DNA from 3 places in the Microbulbifer sp. SH-1 genome. Region 2 is predicted to be linked to each of the others. Evidence: predicted binding sites of a transcription regulator. Region 2 holds the regulator's gene; each other region holds the start of a gene.
The links. The regulator FNR, encoded in region 2, switches genes on or off when oxygen is low (the NO sensors DNR and NnrR bind a similar motif). The targets are predictions, from matches to a motif close to TTGATNNNNATCAA.
Positions count from the first base shown of each region.

Region 1: GNX18_RS06855 (DUF3149 domain-containing protein) is a predicted target of FNR. The motif match lies at 1,644-1,657, and genes of this name have one in related genera.
Region 3: GNX18_RS10185 (GbsR/MarR family transcriptional regulator) is a predicted target of FNR. The motif match lies at 1,975-1,988, and genes of this name have one in related genera.

Region 1 is NZ_CP046948.1:1,561,780-1,566,972, reverse strand. It holds gene GNX18_RS06860 (acetoacetate--CoA ligase) at 1-1,388, shown strand, start outside; gene GNX18_RS06855 (DUF3149 domain-containing protein) at 1,428-1,571, opposite strand; gene GNX18_RS06850 (hypothetical protein) at 1,833-2,219, shown strand; gene GNX18_RS06845 (autotransporter assembly complex family protein) at 2,431-4,194, shown strand; gene GNX18_RS06840 (translocation/assembly module TamB domain-containing protein) at 4,197-5,193, shown strand, end outside.
Region 2 is NZ_CP046948.1:4,220,507-4,225,699, forward strand. It holds gene hemN (oxygen-independent coproporphyrinogen III oxidase) at 1-1,313, shown strand, start outside; gene fnr (fumarate/nitrate reduction transcriptional regulator Fnr) at 1,409-2,146, shown strand; gene GNX18_RS17345 (hypothetical protein) at 2,164-2,568, opposite strand; gene GNX18_RS17350 (HugZ family protein) at 2,673-3,227, opposite strand; gene hutX (heme utilization cystosolic carrier protein HutX) at 3,242-3,754, opposite strand; gene GNX18_RS17360 (TonB-dependent hemoglobin/transferrin/lactoferrin family receptor) at 4,005-5,193, opposite strand, start outside.
Region 3 is NZ_CP046948.1:2,402,790-2,407,982, forward strand. It holds gene GNX18_RS10175 (S9 family peptidase) at 1-1,220, opposite strand, end outside; gene GNX18_RS10180 (hypothetical protein) at 1,217-1,843, opposite strand; gene GNX18_RS10185 (GbsR/MarR family transcriptional regulator) at 2,033-2,635, shown strand; gene GNX18_RS10190 (cytochrome ubiquinol oxidase subunit I) at 2,709-4,097, shown strand; gene GNX18_RS10195 (cytochrome d ubiquinol oxidase subunit II) at 4,094-5,113, shown strand.

The DNA of each region.
Region 1 (5,193 bases), 2.0 Mb from region 2:
AAGGTTATTTCTACAACGGCAAGGTCATCGACTCGCTGCCGCGCCTCGCGCAGATTGTCGAGCAGATCGACTCCATTCAGCAGTTGGTGGTGGTGCCGGTGGCCCGTTCTTCGGAGCAGACCGCAGTGGATATTGCCGGCCTGGATCGCGCCACGACCCTTGATACCTTCGTTGAAAAGGCGCCCGCGCGCCCGCTCACATTTGCACAGACCGCCTTCAATCATCCGCTCTACATCATGTACTCCTCCGGTACCACCGGCGTACCCAAGTGCATCGTTCACGGGGTGGGCGGTACCTTGCTGCAGCACATCAAAGAGCATCGCCTGCACACGGACATTTCCCGTGACGACACCTTGTTCTACTTCACCACCTGTGGCTGGATGATGTGGAACTGGCTGGTAAGTGGCCTCGCTTGCGGCGCCACCCTGGTGCTGTACGACGGCTCACCGTTTTACCCGGCGGCCCAATGCCTGTGGGATATGGCGGATGAGGAAGGCATCAGTGTATTTGGCACCAGCGCCAAATACCTCGCCGCACTGGAAAAGGCCGGCTGCAAGCCGCGGGAGAGCCACAGGCTGGAGCGTCTGCGCGCGGTGCTCTCCACCGGGTCGCCGCTTGCTCACGAGGGCTTCCGCTACGTATACCGGGACATCAAGTCCGATGTATGTCTGAGTTCCATTTCCGGCGGTACCGACATCATTTCCTGTTTTGCGCTCGGCAATCCCACTCTGCCGGTGTATCCGGGCGAGTTGCAGTGCCGCGGTCTCGGAATGGCGGTGCAGGTGTGGAGCGACGACGGCAAACCGGTGCTGGAAGAAAAGGGCGAGTTGGTGTGCGCCACTTCCTTTCCCTGTATGCCCATCGGTTTCTGGAATGATGCCGACGGCAGCAAATATCACGATGCCTATTTCGACAGCTGGCCCGGCGTTTGGGCTCACGGCGACTACGCGGAAATCACTGAGCACGGCGGTGTGATCATTTACGGCCGTTCCGATGCGGTGTTGAATCCCGGTGGGGTGCGTATCGGTACTGCGGAAATCTACCGCCAGGTGGAGAAGGTGGAAGAAGTGCTGGACAGCATCTGCATCGGCCAGGACTGGCGCGACGATGTGCGCGTGGTGCTGTTTGTGGTGTTGCGCGAAGGGCTGACGCTGGATGACGAGCTGATTCAGAAAATCCGCACGACCATCCGCGCCAACACCACGCCGCGCCACGTGCCCGCCAAAGTGATTCAGGTGGCGGATATTCCCCGCACCATTAGCGGCAAGATCGTGGAACTTGCGGTACGCAACGTGGTGCACGGCAAACCGGTGAAAAACCAGGAAGCGCTGGCCAATCCAGAAGCGTTGAAACTGTTTGAGAACCTGCCGGCGCTGTCGGAGGGATAATCCCCGCCAGCGCCGACGGAAGAGCGGGCCGATGCGCGCTCAGTTGGTTTTCCGGGCCAGCTCTTCATTCATCTTGGTCAGCGCCATACGGGTGATAAACACGCCCATGACGCACACAAAGGCAATTATCCCGAGACTCAGCAGGCCGGAAAAACTGGTAAATAGGTCGATCATAGCGTCCATGATTGCCTCCTTTTAGTGTGCAACCGCTTGTGTTTGACGGACTCCAGTGTAAAGTGGCGCCCGCTGGCGGTCTTGAGCGAGATCAAGCCTGTGCTGGAATCGCGGTTGGCGGCGCATTTTTCGGCGGAGTGGAATACCTGTTCCGCCATATGTCGCCGCATTGGCGGCATTGTCCCCCGTCTTCTGCGCTATGCCGCGCCAGCTAAACTGCGCTACCCTGTAAGCCAACCCCGTAAACTAATAACGTCACGGAAGATAAGCATGATTACTTACCTGTATTGGGCTGCCGTTATCGCTCTGATTGTATTGAGCCTGTTCATCGGCGGCCGTCTTGGCAGTCTCGGCAAAGGCGCGATCGTCGCTGCCATCATCTTTCTGACGGCGTGGCTCGCTTATTATTTCCACTTTGAACAGGTGTTCGTGAAACGCTTTGGCGGCGTGATGTACATTAGTGTGCCCGATGGGCAGCGACATCTGGGTTCCACCTGGAAAGACGACAATCTCTGGGTGGAGAACTTTGATCCGCGCACCAACGAGTGCATCTTCAGCGAATACTCCAAGGGTAATCTGCTGGAGGGCCGGGTCGTCATCAAGAACTGCAATCCGCTGATGGAGCGCACTGGCACACAGGTGGTGCCGGGGCGCTGAGTCTGCTGGTAAACAGCTGGTAGATAGGAGAGATAGCCCGCGCGGGATGAGCGCTGCGCGGGTGTAAAGACTGGTAAAGTTGCGACTCTCTTCGCAACTTTCTCTCTCCATTAGCGTCGCAGTGGTGATGATTGGCAAGCGGGTTGTAGAGTTGCGCAATTTCCTGTTCGCTCCGAGAGCGGTATCCCCTCCATTTTTAACTGTGGTCCTGATGGCCGCACTACTGTTACTGAGCCCTCAGTATGGCTATGCGCTGCCTTTTTTCGACAGCCTGCCCAAATTCAAAATCCGTGTGCCGGAAGACCGCGAACTGCAGGGCTGGCTGCGCGATCAACTGAATGAACAGCGCAAATCCAGCAGTGTGCTCAAGTCCTACGACGATCCCTTGGATGTCGCGCGCTACGAGCGCGGCACGCTGGAGAAATTACTGAGATCCCGCGGTTACTACGACGGGCGTGTGCGCCAGTCGGTAACGGATGGCGAAATTCTCTACCGGGTGGTGCCCGGGCGTCAGTTCCGGATCAAGTCGCTGGATGTGCGCATGCCCGCGCACCTGAAAGCGGGCTTTGACGGTGTGGGTCTGCAGGAAGGCGATCCGCTGGATGCGGAAAAAGTGACTGCGGGCGTAAAGAAGATTGAGACCTATCTCGCGGAAAATGCCTGCCTGCTCAACGTGGATGTGACCTACAAAGCCACCGTCATTCACAGCGAACATGCCGCACGCCTCCAATACCGGGTGGCGGATAGCCCCGAGGTGCATATTGGCCAGGTACAGGTACAAGGCGTCGAGACAGTAAACGAAGAATTTCTGCGCAAGCGGGTACAACTGAAACCGGGAGATTGTTTCAGCCGCAGCAAGCTGGATGCGGCGAAATTGCGCCTGTTGCGCACCAACCTGATCGCTGGTGTGAATGCCGAGGTATCGGCCCCGTACGAAGGGATGGTGGACATCACTTTTCTGGTGATCGAGCGCAAACATCGCACCGTGCGCCTGGGGGTGGGTTATGCGTCCGATGAAGGCGCCGGCGTCTCCGCCGGTTGGGAGCACCGCAACATTCTCGGGCGCGGTGAAAAAATTGAAGTGGAGACCCGGGTCAGCGAAATCACGCAGTCTCTCACCGGAGAGCTATTGGTACCGCGCTTTTTTCGCGATGATCAGAATTTCACCGCCAAGGCGGAGGCGTCCAACGAAGACCGGGAATCCTATCAGGCCGAGGCCATTACGTTCGGCGGCACCATTTCCCGCCGCCACACCAAACACCGCACCTTCAGTATCGGCAGTGAGCTGAAGTTCAGTGACGTACAGGAAGAGGGGGAGGAGAGTGAAAACTACAACCTGCTGGCGTTTCCCCTGGGTCTGAAAATCGATACAACCGACAACCTGCTGGATGCACACCGCGGCGCCACCATTGCCATGGAGGTGAAACCCTATTTCGATCTCAAGGGCAGCGGCACCCGCTTTGTCAAAAATACTCTGGTGGCCACCGGTTATCTCACCGCCGAGGAGGTTCGCTACGATCCGACTCTGGCAGTGCGTATCAAGGCCGGCGTGATCAGCGGCATCGACAACCTGGATATCCCCGCGGATGAGCGCTTCTACGCCGGTGGCGGTGGCTCCGTGCGCGGTTACGCCTATCAGGCGCTGGGGCCGAGACGGTTGATTCCATCGACCGTGGCGGGTGAACCGCCCACGCTCTCCGACCCTATCGGCGGGCGGGCGCTGAGTGAAGTGTCGTTTGAGGGGCGCTTCCGCTTTACCGAGACCTGGGGGGGCGTGCTGTTCCTGGATGGCGGCAACGCCTACGCCGACCCCCAGCCAAGTTTCGACGATCTCTACTGGGGTGCGGGCATTGGTGTGCGCTATATGACGTCTTTTGCGCCGCTGCGCTTTGATATCGCTTTCCCGCTGGATCGCCGCGACGACCTGGATGACAGCCGTTATCAGATCTATGTGAGCCTGGGGCAGGCGTTCTGATTATGGCGGTGCAACCTGATTCCACTACTTCCGCACGGGAAAAACGCAGACGCTGGCCGCGTGCTCCGCGCCTGACACTGATCTCGGTGGTGCTTCTGTTGCCACTGCTGGGGGCGATTTTCCTCGTGGGCTCGGAAACCGGGCGTATCGCGCTAACCAACAGCGGCCTCGCCATCGCCCGTCACTACTTGCCCGATCTGGAAATTGAAGCCCGGGGCCTGAGTAGCCCACAGCTGGGGTACTGGTATTTCGACCTGCTGCAGGTGCACTACAAGGACAGGCCATTGCTAGAGAGCCGCAAGCTGACCCTGCAGTTGGACATGCAGCGGCTGTGGCGAAACCAGATCCATATTCCCGAGTTGAGCGCGCAGTCCTTCCTGTTCGACAACACGCTACTGGGCGAATATCTGGAGGCCCACGTCAGTGAAGAGGAAGTGGAAGACACCGCAGAAGAGGTGGACGATCCCACGATGCCCGCTATCTGGGTTGAGCGTTTGTCAGTACAACGGCTCACCATCATCGACAAAAGCCTCAAGGATTTTCCCGAGGTAGCGGTGAACGGTGAGGGCAGCTATCGATGGCCGCGCCGGGAGTCGGCGTTGACCCTGGATATTGCGGAGCTTGCTGAATCCGAAAACGGGCACGGGATGCACGTGCGTCTCGAGGGACGCATGCAGAGCGATACGGTGTATGCACTCACCTTGTCGGCCAGTGAGCGGGCCGGTGGATTTTTGCCGCGCACATTGTTGTTGCCGGCGGGCGAAGGGCTCGATGCAGACGGCAAATTCCTGCTGGAACTCGCGGGCGAAAATCGTGTGAGCGTCGCTGTCGAACGCTTCTCCCTGCCGTTGGTGGAGCACCGCTTTGGGCTGGTTGGCCATGCAGACGTCATGCTGTCGCCCTGGTCCGTTGCCACCGATGATCTTACGCTCACCGTGGACGACACCCGCCACACTATTCGCGGCCGTATCGACAGCGAGGCCGTGGACCTCAAGGTAC
Region 2 (5,193 bases):
ACCCCTCCGCCGACCGCTTTGTGCCTATGCACGCGCGCGGGGGTAGCTCCGGTGCGCCGCCTTGGGCGGCGTTGCAACAAGCGCAGACCTTGTCTCTTTATGTGCACATACCATTCTGCCGCTCCCTTTGCTACTTCTGCGCCTGCAACAAGGTTGTCACCAAAAGGTACGATTCCGCAGCGAGTTACCTGGAGACTGTGTTGCGAGAGGCGCGCTGGTATCGCGATTGTGTCGTCGAGGCGCCTGTGACCCAGCTGCATCTCGGCGGCGGCACCCCAACGTTCCTTAACGACGGCGACCTTGAGCGGTTGATCCTTGGTCTCGGTGAAGTCTTCCCGTTGCAGGTCGGGGACGATGTTGAGTACAGCGTGGAAGCGGACCCGCGCACCCTCGCACCGCACACGCTGGACAACTTGCGGCGCCTCGGCTTCAACCGCTTGAGCATGGGGATTCAGGATTTCAATCCGGCTGTGCAACGGGCCGTCAACCGAATCTGCCCCCCTGAAGACGTCCTTGCACTGACTGAGGGTGCGCGGGCGCGGGGCTTTCGTTCCATCTCCTACGATCTGATTTACGGACTTCCGGGGCAGAGCGTGACGAGCCTGGAGCAGACCATCGACATTGTGTTGGAGCACGCCCCTGACCGCATCGCGCTGTACCACTACGCCCACCTGCCGCAGCGCTTCAAGGCCCAGCGCCTGATCAGCTCGGATCTGATTCCCCCACCTGCCGACAAGATCGCCATGCAGCTTGCCGCCACCCGGCGGCTGACGGGGGCGGGCTACCACTTTCTCGGTATGGACCATTTCGCGCGGCCGGACGACGGCATGGCGCAAGCTGCCGCCGAAGGGCGCCTCGCGCGCAACTTCCAGGGATACACCCTGATGCCGGCGGATGCGCTGATCGGCCTGGGTGCCTCCGCCATCAGCTACAGCCGTGACGGCTACTGGCAGAACCAGCACGGCGTCAAGGATTACACCGCGGCGGTGGGCGGATGTGGCAACGCCATTTCCCGCGGTTGGAAGCTGAGTGACGACGACCGCCTGCGCCAGTGGCTCATTATGGAACTGATGTGTCGGTTGCGCGTGGAGCGGGGGGAGGTCGAATCGCGCACCGGCGCGCCCTTTGAACACTACTTCCGCGATGAACTGACGCGCCTGCAGCCCATGTTCGATGACGGTCTGGTGGCGCTGGATGAGATTGGTCTTCACGTCAGCGAGCGCGGGCGCTGGTTCCTGCGCAATGTGGCCGCCGCATTCGATGCGCACCTGCACCGCAGCGGCAGCGGCGGGCGCTATTCGCGGGTGTTATGACACGACAGGGAGGATACAATTTGCCAGAGGGAGTCAACGCGGTGCGGTTCAGCAGCAAAGCGGTAGCTAGAGTGGCCGCCGGGAGAGTGATCGGTTTGAGTAATGAGCAAAAATCGGCGGAACAGGTCTCAAAGGTCAGTTGCAGCAACTGCTCGGTCAGGGCGCTGTGCCTTCCCGCGGGCCTTACCGCGCAGGATATTGACCGTCTCGAACAGATCACCCGCAAGAAAACCGTGATCAAAGCCGGCGATCAGTTGTTTCGCGCTGGCGACAAATTCACCAGCCTGTACGCCATCCGCTCCGGTAGTTTCAAGTCTGTGGTCATCGCCGCCGATGGCAGCGCCCAGGTTACCCATTTCGCGCTGCCGGGCGAACTGCTCGGCCTCGACGCCTATAGCACCCAGGCCCACCCCAGCTATGCCGAGGCGCTGGAAAACAGCAGCGTGTGCGAATTGCCCTTTGCGCAGCTGGAAATCCTCGCGCAGCAGGTGCCTGGGTTGCAGAAGCAGATTTTCAATCTCTTCTCGGAGGAACTGCGGCAGGAAAAAGACGTGGTCATGCTGCTTGGCAAGCGCTCCGCAGAAGCGCGTTTGGCGGCCCTGTTGATCAATATCTCCGAGCGCTACACGCGGCGCGGTTACTCGGCGACCGAGTTCAACCTCACCATGCCGCGCATCGACATCGCCAATTATCTCGGGCTCACCGCGGAAACCGTCAGCCGCTTGATTTCCCGCTTCCAGAAACAAGAGCTGATCAAGGTGCAGGGCAGAGCCATTACCCTGCTCGACAAACCCGGCCTCGCAACCCTGGCCGGCGTCAGCTGCAGCGATTGACCGGGCAGGGCGGAAAATCAGAAGTAGTAGTCTTCCAGGTCGATTTTTTCCCAGTCGTACACCAGGCGCGGGCCGTCGGCGGTCACCAGGCTCACCTTGTTCGCCTCCAGGCAATCGGACCAGTCGACCCGGTTCAGGTCCACCATCTCTGCGCCGCCGTGCACCTTCACGATGGAGTCCTGCCACGCCTGGTGGCAGTAACTGGGAATCTCCCCCTGAATCAGCAGCTCGTAGCCGAGGTATTTTTCATAGTTCAGCTGCGGCATACGGTTCAGGTGATACCGATTGTCCTCCCCCAGCAGAAAATATTTGCCGTTCTCCTGCACCAGCGTACCGGTTGCTGTCAGCGGCTGCTGCGCCGGATTGGCGGCGCAGGCGGAGAGAAAAACGAGTGGCAGCAGATAGCCTTTACGGGAATCCATGTTGGTTACTCTTTGGTTATTTGTTACCAAAATAGCAACTGACGATTGCAGTTGCGTTTCAGTTTTTTTGCCGCCACCGGATTCGCTGGATCACGTCGCAAAGATCAGGCCGCGTCGCTGTCCTTCTCGCGGTGGCCGTCCTTGAGGTGCAGGGCTACGTGCTTTTCCAGACCTTCCAGTGCATACGCTTGGCCAAAACCCTTTACATAGCGGCCTGCGCTTGGCTTCAACTCGAACAGGTGGAAATCCTCGAGATTTTTCAGATGATCCATCACCGGTCCGAATTTCTCCCGCAGTTGCTCGATGCGCTCCCGCCATAACGGCAGCTCGCGACCGATCATTCCCGCCTCCACGTTGAAGGTCACCCGCAAGCGCGCAAACGCCTGCCTGGTATCCGCCTCGTCCGCATTAAATATCACAGAAGCCTTACGGTGCGCTTTCAGGTTCGCCGCATGCTCGGAAAGATCGGAAATAAACAGGTAAAAGTTGCCATCCGCCGCCAGGAAAGGTGCCGTGCTCGCGTGCGGGTAGCCGTCTGGCGTCAGGCTCGCCAGGTTCAGCAGTCTTCGTGTGGCGATAAAATCGCGCACCTCCGCCACCAGATCTGCACCGTCGTCAGTTTTTGGATGTTCAGTCTGTGTCGCTTTGTGTTCGCTCATGGTCAGATTCCCCCTCAGGAATGTGCAGTGCCGGCGGTTGCCAGCTGCTGCTTTAACTGTTTGAAACGCGCTACCTGTTCCGGAATCAGCTGGCGCTGTGTATCCCGGCCCAGAAATACCTTGAAGACACAGTTGCCACTGGGCGCGAGAAACACCATGGAATGGCTCTCCGCGCCGCGGTGGGGCTTGCTCACAAAGGCCACTTCCACAATGCCGTCCACCAGCAGGTGGCCATGGAAGGGACTTTTGTGGTGCATGAAGTTGTAGTAGCCATGGGCAATGTTGCCCTTGGGGAACTCGCCCTTGAACTCGAATACCGACCCCTCGCTTTGCACGATGGTGGTGACCTTGCCCCAGCTGGGCAGTTCTTCAATCAAACTCCAGACGTATTCACCACCAGCGAGCGAGGCCATCTCCGCGGGTAACTGGGCGATGATCTCGCGCACACTGGTGTCGAGCTTGTCCGCCATCTGTTCCAGCGTGTAGCCGGATTCACTGTCGAGTAATTCTTTTATCTGCTCTTGCATAAGCAATTCCAAAACTATTTCAGTAACCACCAAACCAGCCGAAGCAGTGGTGGCCATTGCGCAAACGATTGCCGACAGGTTGTTTGCGCAATGGCCACCACTGCTTCGGCGGGCTACGGAGTTCACTTGTAGTGGAGCTCCGTAGCAGCGCGGCCCCAGCGGTAATGTTCCGGCAAACAACCTGTCGGCAATCGTTTGCCGGAACATTCCCCCTGGGGCCGCTCAGGTCGTGCTAAATCCTGTGCTGAATTTAGAAGCGGTAGCTCGCGGACAGTTTAATGTTGCGGCCCGGCATATACAGTTCCTGGAAGGCCACGCGGTATTCCTCGTCTGCCAGATTGTCCAGCGCCAGGGCCAGTTTCAGGCCGTTCAGGCTGCCGGTGGCCGGCTCCCAGGTCACGTAGGCGTCAGCCAGGGTGTAGCTGTCGAACTCGCGGGTCTCGGATTCCGGCAGTTGCTCCTGCGCGGAAACCATCGAGGTGCGCAGGCCCGCCTTCAGGTCGCGCTGCAGGAAGTAATAGCCCAGGTCCAGTACCCACTTGTCTGCCGGAATATTGCTCAGGTAGCTGTCGTCGGAGAGATCGCGGCCCTCGGTCTGGCCGTAGGAGAGGCCCAGCGCCAGATCGTTCACCAGATAATTGGCGCCGAGTTCAAACCCCTTCAGCTCCGCTTCGTCCACGTTCTGGTACGTGGTATTCATGGGGAAGCCCATTGTGGCGTGGGGATTCACCACCAACTGCTCAATAAAATTGTCCACCTTGTTGCGGAATACCGCAGCGCTGGCGGTCAGCTCGTCGTTGCTGTTGACGAGGCCGCGGAAGGCGAAGTCCGCACGCAGCTCGGTATTGCGGGCCTCCTCTGCTTCCAGATCCGGATTGGGGATAAAGGTGTTACAGAAGGGGCCGAAGTAGCAGAAGTGCGTGCCCTGGGTGTACATCTCTTCCACCCCCGGTGCGCGGAAGGCCTTGGCGTAGCTGGCGGTCAGGGTCATCCAGTCGCTGGCTTTCACCGCTGCGGTGAGGGATGGCGACACTGCGCTGTCGTCGCGGGCGGAGTCCGCCAGTTGCTGGCTCTTGGCTTCAAAGCGGTCGTAGCGTACGCCGGGGGTCAGGGTGAAGACGTCGGCGAAGGTGAAGTCGGCCTGGGCGTAAAGGCCCAATACGTCGGTGTCGGCGTTCAGGTTGGCGGGGCGATTATCGCCGTCGCGCACCGTGGTCACATCGTCCTGATACCAGTCGAGACCGTAAATCCATTGGCCACCGAAACCGTCGGTGGCCCAGTCAGTAGAATTGGTGAGGGCGATACCGGTTGTCTGTACTTCGGTGTTGTCCTGTTGCCCCTCACCCTGTGTCGGACGGAACTCGTCGAACTGGGTGTCGTTTCGGTACAGCGTGAACTTTGACGTGTGTTTGCCTTCCAGTGCTTGCAGCAGGTAGTTG
Region 3 (5,193 bases), 1.8 Mb from region 2:
AACGTCTCTTCGATCAGACGTCCACCCAGCTTTCCTCTAAGGCCGGGAAACCGCTCACCAACTACCTTGGATGAAGTGGACGAGTAGAGCAGGAAAACACCCGGCTGATTGTGCGACTCCCGATAAACGAGCCGCTTCTCTCCATCCGGGCTGCGACCAAGTTCACTCTCGATGTCGGCCCCCGATTGTGACTTGCTGCCGGATACCGCCTTGTCGAAGTACTCATCCACGCGATTACCGTTGCGAACCGTACGCACACCAATGAGTGAACCATCCAGCGGAGACAGAATGAGGTCGACAATCTTGTAGGCACTGATCTCATGAATCAGTGTCTTTTCACCAGATTCATAGTCCAGCAGGAAAATACTGCGTTCTATGTCCTCATTAAAATCAAGTCCGTAGAACTTTCCCTTTCCCGGAGCCAGAGCTATTGGAACAACCTTCCCCTTTGAGGGTTCCTTGTCCGCATCCCGCCACTGCTCCAGAACTTCTGTTTCTCCCTCATCATTGAATGCACTCAGTGTCAGATCACCTTCACTATCGAAGTGCAACACCGCGCGCGGCTTGCTATCGGCATCCAGAAACCACCTGACGGCATACCCCGAAACCGAGCGCACTTCATTGGAGGCAGTAAACTGACCACCGTCTACCGCACTCAATTTACTCAACTTGCCCGGCGCACTGAGCTGATCGGCGCGGATGCGGTAAATTTTGGAATAAGCCCCACTTTTGGCATACAGAAATTCCTGCTCCTGATCGGGTAGCGCCTCCACCACCCAACCGGGTGTTGTGATACGTTTAAGACTGGCCCGTTCAGGTTTTGAATTCGACAGATCCCACACAGACCATTCACTTTTTTTCCTGGTATCAAGCAAATCTTCAATACCCCGCCGCTCGGAAGTGCTTTGTACTACCAAACGCACAGGATCAATCCAGGCCCACTGATCAATACTCGTCTTGCCTTTACTCAAGTCAGTTGCTGCAAGCCGGTACACGCCCCCCCGGCCCGAAGCTTCCGATACTTCCAGAAAAGCCTCTCCATTTTCCCGGCGCACACCGGCAATACGTTTCCCATCAGGGCTCATCGAGATAGAAGCGAAATCCGGTTCCGTAAAAAATTCACGGGCAGGCACATTTGCCACCACGACCTGCGAGTAGAAAAAAAACAACAGCAGACATCGACTGAGGTTCTTCAGCATTACCAGAGGTTGACTGTTCACTGCGCACCCTCGATGTTCTTTCTACTCAGAGTATCGCGATAAAAATCATCTCTATACCCGGTGTGAAACGCGAGCGGATACGTATGCAGGGTCTCCCCCATCAGCTCTCGAATCGTTGTTTCCTGCATGGCAATCCTGTTCAACAGATCTATTTCCACGTGTGATGCACTACGCTCGGTATTAATGTGCAATGCGCCAATATAGTTGGTCCTGCCCGGTTCGATGACAAAGCGCCACTCGGGCCGGTTGTCCGTACTCATGCGAAATGGAAGGCTGTAATGAGGCGCGTTGACCCGGATGATCTGATATTGCCCCTTTGTCATCGGCAGCAGGTAAAAGCCATTAGCAAGGCCTTTCAGAGTGATTTTGTGCGGCTTGGTAACGAAGCGGAAACGCTCGCCCTCCGGCAGGGGCTCGCTATCTGCCCTTGCAATTCGGGCAAACTCGAATGAGGGTGCGGTTCCCCCGGCATCAACATAGAGCAGCATATAGCCTTCCGAACCACCAAGCTCTGGCGCATCAGACACGGGCAGAAGCGAGAATTCCTCGGCCTCAACGCTGAAAGGAGAGCAGAGCACCAGTAGAATCGACACCAATAGTGCGGAAAGTGAGATATTCGGCATATTATTTTCCGAAAAGTGGAATTGTAGGAATCTGGCACCAAGGTGGTCAACCGGCGATCATTTTTCAGCCGACCTTCCCCCTAATGATCCCAAGCCCTCCTGAGCGCATACATGCCATGTCAACGATGCTCTTGACAGCGATCAATTAACATTTACAATTTTCAGAAATTTCTGAAAGTTAAAAACAAAATGAAACTTTCCAATCAGGCCCAGGCGTTCGTGCTGCACTTCGGCGAGATGGGCAGCCGCTGGGGATTCAACCGCACCGTGGGGCAGATGTTTGCCCTGCTGACCATACATTCCGAGCCGCTGAACGCGGACCAGCTGGCGGAGGCGCTGAAGATCAGCCGCGGCAACGTGAGCATGGGGCTCAAGGAATTGCAGGCGTGGCGGCTGATCGAGCTGCACCACCAGCCCGGTGACCGCAAAGACTACTTCACTGCTGCCGGTTCCATCTGGGATCTGGCGCGCACCGTATTCGAAGAGCGCCGCAAACGCGAGCTGGACCCCACGCTCACCCTGCTGCGGCAATTACTGCTCACCGATCCCCGCGACGAGCAGGAGGCTCAGGCCCAGGAAAAAATCCAGGAGGTATACAGCCTGCTGGAAATGCTCGACCAGTTCGCCAACACCCTGAGCAAGCTGGATCACAAGGATCTGCACAAGCTGATGAAACTGGGCTCCGGTCTCAACAAACTGCTGGACCTGAAAGCCGGTGTCAAAGCCAAAGCAACCTCGAAAGCAACCAATACAACAACCGCCAAAAGCACGACCGGAAAAAAAGCGAAGTAAATGCCGTAACCCGCGGTCCTGGGCCGCGGTCACCTAAGAGGTACACCCTGTGGACACTGCGCTGGACACCCTGATGCTGTCGCGAATCCAGTTCGCCGCCAACATCAGCTTTCACATTCTCTTCCCCACCATCACCATTGCCCTCTGCTGGATTCTTTTCTTCTTCAAACTGCGCTTCGACCTCACCGGCAACCCGGTGTGGATGCGCGCGTACCGATTCTGGGTAAAAATCTTTGCCCTCACCTTTGCCCTCGGTGTGGTGAGCGGCATTACCATGTCGTTCCAGTTCGGCACCAACTGGCCGGGCTATATGGAAAAAGTCGGGAATATCGCCGGGCCACTGCTGGGATACGAGGTGCTGACCGCGTTTTTTCTCGAGGCGACCTTTCTCGGCATCATGCTGTTCGGCATCAAACGGGTGCCCAGCAAGGTGCACACATTTTCCGCGTTGATGGTGGCCATCGGCACCACGCTCTCCGCCTTCTGGATTCTCGCCCTCAATTCCTGGATGCAGACACCGGCGGGCTATGAAATCCGCGACGGTGTGGTGCACGCAACCAACTGGCTAGAGGTCATTTTCAACCCGTCCTTCCCGTATCGGTTGATGCATATGCTACTGGCCTCGGGATTGACCGCCGCGTTCTTCGTCGCCGGTCTCTCCGCCTACCGCATATTGAAAGGCGATGAAAAGCAGGCGCCGCGACTGGCGCTGAAAACCGGGCTGATACTGGCGGCGATACTCGCACCGCTACAGGCCTTCGTCGGCGATCTGCACGGGCTCAATACCTTTGAGCACCAGCCGCAGAAAATTGCCGCGATGGAGGGCGTGTGGGAAACGGAACAGGGCGCGCCGCTGCTGTTGTTTGCCATCCCCGATGAGGAAACACGCAGCAACCACTTTGCCGTTGGCATTCCCAATATGGCGAGCCTGATTCTCACCCACGAGACCGATGGGGAAATTCGCGGGCTGAACAGTTTCGACGGCAATCACCCGCCGGTAAAACCGCTGTTTTTCGGCTTCCGCATCATGGTGGGTATGGGATTGCTGATGCTCGCCACGGCCTGGCTCGGCTGTTACCTGTTGCGCCGCCCGGCGATACCGCGGGCATTTCTGAAGTTTCTGGTGGCAATGACGTTTTCCGGCTGGGTCGCCACGCTGGCCGGCTGGTATGTGACTGAGGTCGGTCGTCAGCCCTGGCTCGTCACCGGTATCCTGAAAACCGCAGACGCGGTAACACCGGTGGCGCCGGCCAATGTGGGGCTGTCACTCGCCATGTACCTGCTGGTCTATGTGGTGTTGATGTGGGCCTATATCCACACCCTGAAACGCATGGCGATCAAGTCCGTTTACGTGGAGGAATTCGAAACCGCCGAACCCGCCGCCGACGGCAGTCTCACCAATCTGCCTGAATCCCACATCAAGCCCAACTCCAAACCAGGTACTGCCGGAGGTAACGCGTGAACGAAGTATTGAACCACAGCGGCGACTGGCTGCCTGTTGTTTTCATTGCCCTAATGGGGCTCGCGGTTCTGGCCTACGCCATCCTCGATGGCTACGACCTCGGCGTCGGCATCCTGCTGCCCATGGGTGCAGAGGATGAACTGCAGCGGGACACCATGATCGCCTCCATTGGCCCCTTCTGGGATGCCAACGAAACCTGGCTGGTGCTCGCCATCGGCCTGCTGCTGATCGCCTTTCCTTCGGCCCACAGCCTGATCCTGATGAATCTGTATATCCCGGTGGCGGTCATGTTGATCGGCTTGATCATGCGCGGTGTCGCCTTCGACTTCCGCGCCAAGGCGGCGGTGGATCACAAGCTCGCCTGGGATCGCACCTTCAAGATCGGCTCACTGCTCACCACCCTCACGCAGGGTTATATGCTCGGGCAGTATGTGATGGGGTTTGACCAGAGCCTGTCGTCGCAGCTGTTCTGCGCGGTGTCCGCCCTCGGCGTTACCGCGGCTTACAGTTATATCGGTGCTGCCTGGCTGGTATTGAAAGCAGAAGACCAGTTGCAAACGAGGGCGGTGCGCTGGACACAATTGGCCGGTCGCGCCTCGCTGGTGGGTGTGGTCGCGGTCTGCGCGATCAACCCGCTGGTGAACCCGGGGGTATTTGACCGCTGGTTTACCTTCCCGCTGGTGATGTTTGTACTGCTGATCCCGGTGCTGTGCTTTCTCGGCTTTGTGGGCAACGACATCCTGTTGCGCCGGCTGCCGAAAGCCCACGACCGCCACAGCAGCATTCCCTTTTTTATTGTGGTGGGCATATTTGTACTGTGTTTCAGCGGACTCGGCTTCAGCTTTTTCCCGGACATCGTGCCGGGGAAACTGAATATCTGGGAAGCGGCCAGTGCGCGCGAATCGCTGCAGTTTATTCTCGCGGGCGCGGTGGTGGTGATCCCGGTGATCCTGATGTACACCGCGTTTTCCTATCGGGTATTTCACGGCAAGGCGACGGAGTTGCATTACCACTGAAGTGGATTGTATTACGTAGAAAAAAGCCCTGGATTTCCAGGGCTTTTTTGTTCGCCTGCAGGCAGGCTCCTACGGGGAGT